Regions from separate parts of the Gordonia malaquae genome, predicted to be linked through region 3. Evidence: riboswitches for the same ligand, from Rfam matches in the RefSeq annotation. Region 3 holds a riboswitch; each other region holds the start of a gene.

Region 1 (3,271 bases), on a different contig from region 3:
GCACCTCGTCGAGGGCATGCGGATACGCGGGATCGCTGAGCGCGGTGTCCCATCGCAGGACGTCGACGTCGGCGGTCAGCAGATCGAGAAGGGGACGGTTCCGGGCGATCCACTGGTCGCCCCTGCGACGCGAGAGCCGGTAGGCCTCCCCGGGCGGAACGTCCAGGTTGTGACGCTGGAGCGTGTCTGCGACGGCGACAGTGACCCGCGAGAACCCGCTCCGGTTCAGAAGATCGACGGTCGCGCCGAACTTCTCGCCCTCGTGGTAGTCGGCGCCGACGCTGACCAGCAGGATCGTCGATCGACCCTCGTACTCGTAGTGCACGCCCTTCAGGTCGAACGCCGCCTTGTGCGACGTCGAGCCGACCGGCGCGGTGATGGCGAGTGTCATCAGCTCCACACCGCCAACGGCTGGTCCTGGCCTCGGACACCGACGAACAGACCGACAGTCACCCTCGGTCGATCGTGAGACGGCGCGACCGCGTGCACGCGGCGCGGATCGATGAAGATCGCCTCCCCGACTCCTGGTCGGACGACCAGTGCCGGATCGCCGACGGTGTCGCGGTCCACGCCCCACACCCGCTCACCCGAGAGCTCCCGATAGTCGTCCTCGGTCGGGTAGGCGTCCCAGATCTCCAGCTCTCCCCCATCGTCCGGAACATCGAGGTAGACGTTCACCGACAACTGTCGTCGAATGCCCAGGTCGTCGTCTGGCAGGTTCCGCGCGATGTTGTCGGTATGCGGTTCCAGATCGACACCCGCCTGCTGGTACCGCGCCACTCCTGCGAAGAACTTCTGGCTCTCCGAGGTGAGCAGTGTGGTCCCTGTCGGCCACGCCTCATCGAGCAGGATTCGCACCGTGTCCGACGGGTACTGGTAGGGTGCGGCGATCTCCCGCAGATGGCTCCGATGTGTCGCCGCGTCGGCGAAGTACTGGCCCTGATCGGTCGGCGCGACCTCAGAGAAAGCGTGCCCGATACGGCGGAACTGCGGATCGGTGGCGAGCGGCCCGTGGTCATCGCGTCCGACGAAGCGTTCCCGGAGTCCGGCGAGGGCCTCCCCTGACACGAGTCCACGCACTCGGACGGCGTAGACGTCGCCCTTCAGCAGGCGCAGCAGGTGATCTGCTGAGAAATCGGCGACGGTGGTCGTCGCCACCCGGTTGTGTTCCTCGTCGGCGCCACTGGTGTGCGGCGCGCTCAGTGTGGTCGTCATCTGTGCCCCTCCCCTGTCCGGCTGCGACCGGACTCGAATCGTGTGTCGTCGCCCGCGTTGTGGTGCGGACGGCACATGCATCGATCACGAGCGGCTGCACCGGAACAGGTGACGGCCATGCAGACTCGAGCCCCGGCCTGCGGGGACGTCGAGATCGTTCATCGTCTCTGGCATTAGCACCTAGTGGGTGGTCCCACCGGTTGCTGCGGCGTCAAAGAGCCAGTCTCTCAGCCGCTCGTGATGAATTCTGTGCTGGTCAGAACGTAAGCGGCACAATCAATTGCGGCAATCGCACCGACGCGTGAACTGACGCGGATCCGCAGGTGAGGACCAATTAATCAGGGCGGGCCGAACGACACCTCGGCGTGCGGATCAACAGGCGTCGTCGCCCTCGGCGACACGATGTCGGTCCGCTTCCTGCGCGTTCAGGGGCGCGGTGACGGCGCAGATCCAGTCGCGCCCGTCGGAGGGATCGAGCGACTGGGCGTACAGCAGACCCGTGGTCTCACCGGCGGTGAGGAAGAACCCGGGTGCTCCCGCGGTGACGGCCGGGAACCGCCACCGCGCAGTCGGCGCCCGCGATCCACCGAACACCGGGGTCACCACCCTGCGGTCGGATAGGCCGCCGTCGTCGCCGATCCGATAGGCCACCACGCTCCGCGCACCGGTCCCCATCAGGAGCGTGTCCCCTCCCATGACCGACAGGAGGTCTGGATCGTCGACGTCGATGCGCGTCAGGAGAGACCCGTCGTCGAGACTCCACTGTGTCAGGGTGTCCGCGGCAACGAGGATCGACTGACCCATCGGATCGAACACGACGTCACTCGCCGCGGTGCCGACCGCGATCGTGCGCAGTCGTTCGCGCGTTGCGACGTCGTACACGTAGACGTGCCGGTCGTCCGAGGTGATCGCGACACGAGTGCCGGCGGCATCGACGGCGATGGCCGTGATCAGGTCGATCGGACCGCCCACCGGGTCGCCGATCATCGTCGGCGCGGCGGCATCGGTCACATCCCACATCGCGATCTCCGTGTCGGATGATCCCCCGACCAGCACATGACGGCCGGGGATGAAGTCGATGACGGCCGTGTACCGCGTGTCGGTCGGTATCCGCGAAGCGAACCGCGGTCGGTCCGGCTCACTGATGTCCCACAGCTCGATCGATCCACCGTTGTTGTTGGCCGTCGCGACCAGCTTCCCGTCGTCGCTCATCGCGACACTCGGCCGGTCGTTGACGCGCCGCTCGATGCCGACGGAGCCGCGCATGCGCCACATCGCGTCGCGCCGAGTCCAGACGTTGAGGCGCGTGTCGCTGCCCACTGTCGCGACGACGTCACCGCTTCGACTCTGCGCGATACCCGAGACCACCGCCGCCCGATCGGGGGCGGCCTGAGCCGGGATTCGCCATACGTCGATCCCGCCGTCCGACCGGCCGACCGAGAGCTCACCGCCGCGCGGGTTGAAACCGACGCTGAATGTGCGGATCGAACCGCGTGCGGCGGACCGTTGCAGGTCCCATACGATGGGCGGCGACGTCGTCGACGCGACGTTCCACACGTGGACCACACCGTCGACTCCAGCGAGAGCGATGAGAGGCGACGTCGGATCGGCGGCCATCGACCACGAGCCCGCGGTCACGCCCGACAGCCCCGAGTTCTCCATCCGAGGGGCCGCCGGATCGGCGACGTTCCACAAGGTCATCGTCGGACTGTCCCCTGACACGGCGAGCACGTCGCGTCCGGGCAGAAACGCCATCGAGTGTGTGATGCTCGGGAATCCGCGTATCGGTTCGCCCGCCGAGACGACGTCGTCGCCGGTCACCCGCCACAGGTGCACCGTCTGATCGTCGCCTCCGGAGGCCAGGAGGCGGCTCGTGGAGTCGAAGGCGACCGCACGGACCGGACCGCTGTGGCTCGCAAGCTCGATGGGCGCGCGAGGCGCCGACACCGCGTCGGCGATGCGATAGACCGCGACGGTCCCGTCGTCAGACGTGGTGGCGAGCCACCTGCCGTCCGGGCTGAACCGAGTGAGGTACGACGTCCCACTGCCCGCCCGC
Region 2 (3,271 bases), on a different contig from region 3:
GCTGCGGCCGCCGACGTCGCCTCGGTCACGATGTCGCCGGTGACGAACGGATTGCCGTCGCGGTCTCCACCGATCCACGAGCCCATGGTGATGATCGACGTGTCGAGGCCGGCAGTCGGAAAGGCCGCTTGAAGCGACTCTCTGACGTCGTTGTTCAACGCCGGGATCACGTCGAAGAACGAGGCGCCGTAGTAACGGAGGCCAGTGGTGATCTCGTCGCTGATCGTCAGGCGTCGCATCCTGATGAGCGCCGTCTGCCACAGCATCAGGATGTGGCGGGAGATCTCCCGAGTGACCGCCGACTCCTCATCTGCGGTCAACTCGGTCCGCCCGCGGACTCGCATGAGTTCGTTGATGCGGTTCTGAGCATCGAACACGCTCTTGCGGCGGGTCTCAGTGGGATGGGCAGTGATCACAGGGACCACATTGGCGTCGGCGATCAACCGATGCACCCGCTCGTCGTCCAGGCCGGCGTCGGCCAGTCGAGCGAACGTCGCCCCGAGCGACGACGCCTGCGGCGGGTCCCCGGCGATCAGATGAATCCGTCGCCGTCGTTCACGGTGCAGGTCTTCGGCGAGGTTGGCCAGCAGTGCGAAGTTGGTGAACGCGCGGATCACCGGCATCAGTTCCGACACGTCTCTTCCGATATACCGCTCCGCCAGGTCGTCGCGGGACACGTCCTGATATCGGATGCCGAAGGCATCCCGCCGTGAGTCCTCGACCAGGTCGAACACATCGTCGCCGGCCTGGGATCGGATCACTTCGCCGAGCAGTCCGCCGAGGAAGCGGATGTCGTCACGCAGTGGTTCAGTCGCCGACCTACCGGTGTCGTCGACGCGAATCCGGTCGACCATCGGCGTTGCGATCGCCCGCGCGATCGCTTCGGAATCGTGATGCCGCTCGGGTGTCATGTCCTCAACCTACGCGCGATGGCGCACTTCGACTCGCAGGCTCGCTCAGCACGAGCTCGGCGGCACGGGATGGAGAGCACGGCGAATGTACCTCTGCGCCTGACGATCCGGCAGCTATTCGACGCAGCGTGCGCCTTAGTCTCCGTCTTCGTCCGCTGTCGGCTTACGGTCGTATCCGGTTACGAGCGTCAGCGACAAGCCCTGGCTTGCTGGCCGGCAACCCTCCACTGTGCGGCGGGGTGCTCCAGGTGAGAACCCGACCGTGCGCTCCCTGCGCCTCGGTAAGCGCAAAACTCAGTAAGGACTCCCCCGTGACTGCTGTCATATCCCCGTCGTCTCCCGGATCGGTCGGCCCCGTGAGCCGTCCGGGCGACGACGAACTCCTCGCCGCTCCGGTAGTCGGCGCACGCCATCCGTGGCAATGGGTCGGCACCGGCATCGTGCTGGTACTGACCGCGATGCTCGTGCACACCCTCGTCACCAACGACAGGTTCCAGTGGGACGTCGTCGGCGACTACTTCACGAGTTCGTCTGTGCTCAACGGCCTGTGGCTCACTCTGTGGCTGACGGCCGCCACCATGGTCGTCGGCTTCGCGCTCGGCGTCCTCCTGGCGGCGATGCGACTCTCATCGAGCCCGGTACTGTCGTCGATCAGCTTCGGGTACGTCTGGTTGATCAGGTCTGTCCCGCCCCTCGTCCAGCTGTTGTTCTGGTTCCAATTGGCGTCGCTGTTCCCCCAACTCTCCATCGGCGTCCCATTCGGCCCGAGTTTTGTCACATTCGACACCGCCACGCTCATCACCGGGGTGGTCGCGGCGTTCATCGCTCTGACACTCGACGTCGCAGCCTTCTCCGCCGAGATCGTTCGCGGCGGACTGCTGTCGGTCGACGAGGGCCAGACCGAAGCGGCGCAGTCGATCGGCCTGAGCCGGGTCCGGATCTTCTGGCGGATCGTGCTGCCGCAGGCCATGCCGGCCATCGTTCCGTCGACCGGAAACCTGTTGATCGGACTGCTGAAGGCCACGTCCATCGTGAGCGTGATCGCGGTCGAGGATCTCCTGTACTCGACACAGCTCATCTACCAGCAGAATTACCTCGTCATCCCGCTGCTCCTGGTGGCGACGGTCTGGTACATCATCCTCACGACCATCCTGTCGATCGGCCAGTACTTCGTCGAACGCCACTACAACCGGGGCCGCCGTCGACAGCAGCCGTCGTCGTTCGCTCAGACGTTCCGCGACAACCTGCCACTGTTCGGGCCACTTCAGCGCCGCACAGCTGGAGGCAAGGCATGAGCCGCCCGCTGGTCCGCGTGCGTGGACTCACCAAGTCATTCGGGGCACACCCGGCGTTGCGAGGCGTCGACCTCGACGTGAACGAGGGCGAAGTCACCGTGCTCCTCGGTCCGTCGGGATCGGGCAAGTCGACACTGCTCCGCACCGTGAATCACATCGAGAAGCCCGACGCGGGATTCGTTGAGGTCGACGGCGACATCATCGGATATCGGCACGTCGGCGGACGCCTCCGCGAACGCCCGTCTCGCGAGATCGCGGCGCAGCGCGCTCGGATTGGAATGGTCTTCCAGCAGTTCAACCTGTTCGGACACCGGACCGTTGCCCAGAACATCATCGAGGGCCCTGTCGCCGCAGGCGGGTCCCGGCGCGACGCCCTGCGCCATGCTTCAGAGCTTCTCGAGCGAGTCGGACTCGCCGGGCGCGAAGACTCGTACCCGCGCCAACTGTCGGGCGGCCAACAGCAGCGCGTCGCCATCGCCCGGGCTCTGGCGCAGCGTCCGAACCTGATGCTGTTCGACGAACCGACCAGCGCGCTCGACCCCGAACTCGTCGGAGAGGTGTTGTCGGTGATCCGCGACCTCGCCGCCGATGGCATGACGATGCTGATCGTCACTCACGAGCTGGGCTTCGCCCGAGAGGTCGCCGACACCGTCGTGTTCCTCGAGGACGGCAGGATCGTCGAATCCGGACCGCCCGACGACGTGCTCCTCGCACCGGTCAACGAACGCACCCGGTCGTTCGTGTCGGCCGTTCTCTGAACCCCACCCCGTCTCCCCCGATTCACCCTTCCGCGAAAGGCTCCACCATGCCCATTTCACGTTCCCGACGCCGCTCGGTCCGCTTCGCATCGGCGACTGCAGCCCTTCTCGCGGCCGCATCACTCGCCCTGACCGCCTGCGGTTCATCCGACGATCCCAGCACCGACGCCGGCGGCGACGCACCCGCCGTGCCCACGCAAGACGTCGTGTCCGGCATCGCGAAGGTCGATGCCATCGCCTCGAAGCTGCCGGCCGACGTCCGGTCATCGGGCAAGCTCACGATAGGCACCATCAAGACTCCAGGACT
Region 3 (3,271 bases):
CATCGCCGCGGCGAGCTCACTCGCGCGCATGGGGCCGTGTTTGAGGACGAACAGCCCACGGTAGGCCGCTGTCTCGACTTCGCCTTCCGGTGAGCGAAAGGACGTGTGGATGCCCCGGTCGCGGAGTCTGATGAATCGTCCCAGCGCGAGGAACACCTCGTCGATGCGTTCGGGCGCGGGCATGGTTCGACTCCAATTACTTGCGTTGTGCAACTAAGTTCAGGTCCACCAGCATGCGCCTAGAACTATCGGCATGCAACCGCCGGAAAGCCACCGAACCACCTGAACGCCGCCAACTCGCCCGGCACACGACGCGACCCTCCCCGCTCAGTGAGCGGAGAGGGTCGCGTTTGGAGAAAGTCAGGCCAGTTCCGCCAGAGCGTTGAGAAGGCGATCGACGTCGTCGGACGTGGTGCCCACACCGAAGCTGGCGCGGACGGCGCCGTCCGGATGACCCAGCTTGGCCAGGAGCGGGTGCGCGCAGAACTTGCCGTCACGAACGCCGATGCCGCGACTGCTCAAATGCTCGGCCACAGCACGAGGCGTGTGGCCGACGACAGTGAAACTCGCGATGGCGACCCTGTCGAGGCCGTCGTCGAACGCGCGGAGCGGACGCACGTGCGGGAGCGCTGCGAGACCCGCGTCGAGGCGGCGGATCAGCACGTCGTCGTGAGCCCCGATGTTCTCGAAGCCGACTCGGCGCAGTTCGTCGGCCGCCGCGGCGATGGAGACGGCGCCGAGCACGTTCGGCGAACCGGCCTCGTGCCGAGCGGCCCCGGCATGCCATGCGACGTCGTCGATCGAGACGTCGGCGCTCGCTCCCCCGCCTGCGAGGTAGGGAGGTGCGCTGTCGAGCCAATCCGGACGACCGACGAGCACTCCCGCGCCGAACGGCGCGTACACCTTGTGGCCGGAGAACACCAGGTAGTCGATGCCGAAGCTCGCGATCGACACCCCGCGGTGCGCCACCAGCTGAGCTGCGTCGACGAGAATTCTGGCCCCGTGGCGATGAGCCAAACCTGCGAGGCGCGCGAGCGGGAGCACCTCGCCGGTCACGTTCGACGCAGCGGTGACGGCGAGGAGCGCAGCGGGCGCCGAGGCGAGCTCGTCCTCGAGAGCGGCGAGCGTGGCGTCGATCGTCGACTGCGATTCGACGATGCGGGCCCGACCGGTTCGCGTCCACGGCAGCAGGTTGGCGTGATGCTCGATGTCGAGGACGACCACGTCGCCCGGCACGATCGATGCGGCGAGGTTGATCGAGTCGGTGGTGTTGCGGGTGAACACGACGGTGTCGTCCGCACGACCGCCGACAAACGTCCTGACCGTTTCTCTGGCCTGTTCGTAGCGGGCCGTCGTGACCTGCGACAGGTGACCTGCACCGCGGTGCACGCTCGCGTACTCCGCGAGCGCACCCGCGAGTCGATCCGCGACTGCGGTCAACGCGGGAGCAGACGCCGCGTAGTCGAGATTGGCGTACGCGACGCCCCCGGAGTGTCCGGTAGCGGGCACCGTGACATCGGCGCCCACCACCGGGGCCAGAGCGAGAACAGAGGAAGGACGGCACACGGGCGCGTCGAGAACAGCGGTCATGGTGAAGACTCCTTGAAATCGCGCTTGCCGCGCACTCCTTGCGCGCGGCCAGGTCGTCACCCGGAGCACCCCACCGCGGAGGAGGGTTGCCGACCAGCTAGCCGGGGCTTGTCGCTGATACTCGTGACCTGCCGACCACTATCCGCGGCCTCGTGGGTGCAGACGAGGGTTTGGCGCGCGGTGGTTTCAACTTCCGGGTCATTCGTTCACTCGTCGCCGACTCCTCCCCGCCCCAGTCGACAGATAGAGTCGTCAGCAGACACTTCGGGCATCGCCCGACCGCGATGGAAGGCCCGAACCCGTGACGTATCCGCAGGACCCGCGCTTCGGCCATCCGGGCAGCCCGGCGGACCCGCACGCACGGCCGGGCTTCGGCGGTCCGGCGGCGCAGGCGCCCCATCAATACACGCCTCCCCGATACGCACCTCCCCGGTACGGGCAGCAGCCCCCGCAGTTCGGCCAAGCGCCGTTCGGCCCGCAGGCTCAGTTCGGCCCGCCCAACCCGTTCGGGTACCCGCCGCTTCCGAAGAAGTCGCGGACCGGGCTGATCGTCGGCCTCACCGCGCTGGTCGCGGTGATCGGCGTCGGGGTCGGCGTACTCATCTGGCAGCCATGGAAGTCCGAGGCAGAATCCGGCCCGCACACCGAGACCGCGATGCTCAACGACAGCATCGCCCTCACCGTCGAAGTCCCGGAGGGGTGGACGCTCACCACCGGCACCATCGAGGACAAGGACGTGACGATGATCGTCCCCGACTCCGAGACCCGCTCCCCGGCCCAGATCGACTCCGACGGAAAGTCGCTCGCCAGCGGCGGCCGAGGCGTACCGATCCACGCGCTCATCGCCCGATCCGGGACGTGCCCGCGCGACGAGTCCCTGCAATTGGGCACGTGGTCGCAGGACGTCGATAACAGCTCGTCGCATGCCAAGGCATCGCGCCGCGGTGCGACCACCCGGGTCGACGACACACACTGTGTCCGCGTGGTCGGCGTCGATTTTGCGCACTCTGCGGACACGCTCAGCACGGAGGCGTCCGAACTGCTTCCCGAACTCGTCAACAAAGAGAAGATCACCGCCGCCCGCGCGGTCTGACCTGCACCATCTGCGAACGGAGACTTCACATGGGCATCATCGACAAGATGCGTGGCGAACTCGTCGACATCATCGAATGGGTCGACGACTCGCGTTCCACCCTCGCGTGGCGCTTCCCGCGCTACAACAACGAGATCAAGAACGGCGCTCAGCTGATCGTGCGCGAGGGCCAGCAGGCGGTGTTCGTGTACCGCGGGCAGCTCGCGGACACCTTCGAGCCGGGCCACTACGAGCTGACTTCCGAGAACCTGCCGATCATGAGCACGATCCAGGGGTGGAAGCACGGGTTCAACAGCCCGTTCCGCAGCGAGGTGTACTTCATCAACCGCAGGCCGGTCACCGACCTGCGCTGGGGCACGCCCAACCCGATCACGTTGCGCGATCCCGACTTCGGCATGGTCCAGGTCCGCGCCAACGGACTGTGCGTCATCCGCATCGCCGACCCGGCGATCTTCCTCCGCGAAGTGATCGGCGCCGACAGCCAGGTGAACGCCGACGAGATCGCCGAACTGCTGCGTCGCGTCATCTCCACAGCGTTCTCGGACATGATCCTCGAGACCGGAGTCGGAGCGATCGATCTGCAGGGCA

Evidence for each region. Region 3 has a riboswitch for S-adenosylmethionine ahead of WFK36_RS00310 (aminotransferase class V-fold PLP-dependent enzyme). Riboswitches for the same ligand answer to the same signal wherever they lie in the genome.
Region 1: it holds a riboswitch for S-adenosylmethionine, as region 3 does, so the genes downstream of both, WFK36_RS19115 (2OG-Fe(II) oxygenase) here and WFK36_RS00310 (aminotransferase class V-fold PLP-dependent enzyme) in region 3, are expected to answer to the same signal.
Region 2: it holds a riboswitch for S-adenosylmethionine, as region 3 does, so the genes downstream of both, WFK36_RS09130 (amino acid ABC transporter permease) here and WFK36_RS00310 (aminotransferase class V-fold PLP-dependent enzyme) in region 3, are expected to answer to the same signal.

Annotation. Positions count from the first base shown of each region.
Region 1 covers NZ_JBBCUB010000006.1:89,210-92,480, reverse strand. The annotation lists gene WFK36_RS19120 (tRNA-dependent cyclodipeptide synthase) at 1-391, opposite strand, end outside; gene WFK36_RS19115 (2OG-Fe(II) oxygenase) at 391-1,215, opposite strand; SAM riboswitch class I at 1,371-1,462, opposite strand; gene WFK36_RS19110 (nSTAND1 domain-containing NTPase) at 1,588-3,271, opposite strand, start outside.
Region 2 covers NZ_JBBCUB010000002.1:449,953-453,223, forward strand. The annotation lists gene ppc (phosphoenolpyruvate carboxylase) at 1-911, opposite strand, end outside; SAM riboswitch class IV at 1,089-1,205, shown strand; gene WFK36_RS09130 (amino acid ABC transporter permease) at 1,223-2,206, shown strand; gene WFK36_RS09135 (amino acid ABC transporter ATP-binding protein) at 2,203-2,964, shown strand; gene WFK36_RS09140 (transporter substrate-binding domain-containing protein) at 3,012-3,271, shown strand, end outside.
Region 3 covers NZ_JBBCUB010000001.1:57,661-60,931, reverse strand. The annotation lists gene WFK36_RS00315 (MarR family winged helix-turn-helix transcriptional regulator) at 1-183, opposite strand, end outside; gene WFK36_RS00310 (aminotransferase class V-fold PLP-dependent enzyme) at 361-1,590, opposite strand; SAM riboswitch class IV at 1,606-1,719, opposite strand; gene WFK36_RS00305 (hypothetical protein) at 1,892-2,683, shown strand; gene WFK36_RS00300 (SPFH domain-containing protein) at 2,713-3,271, shown strand, end outside.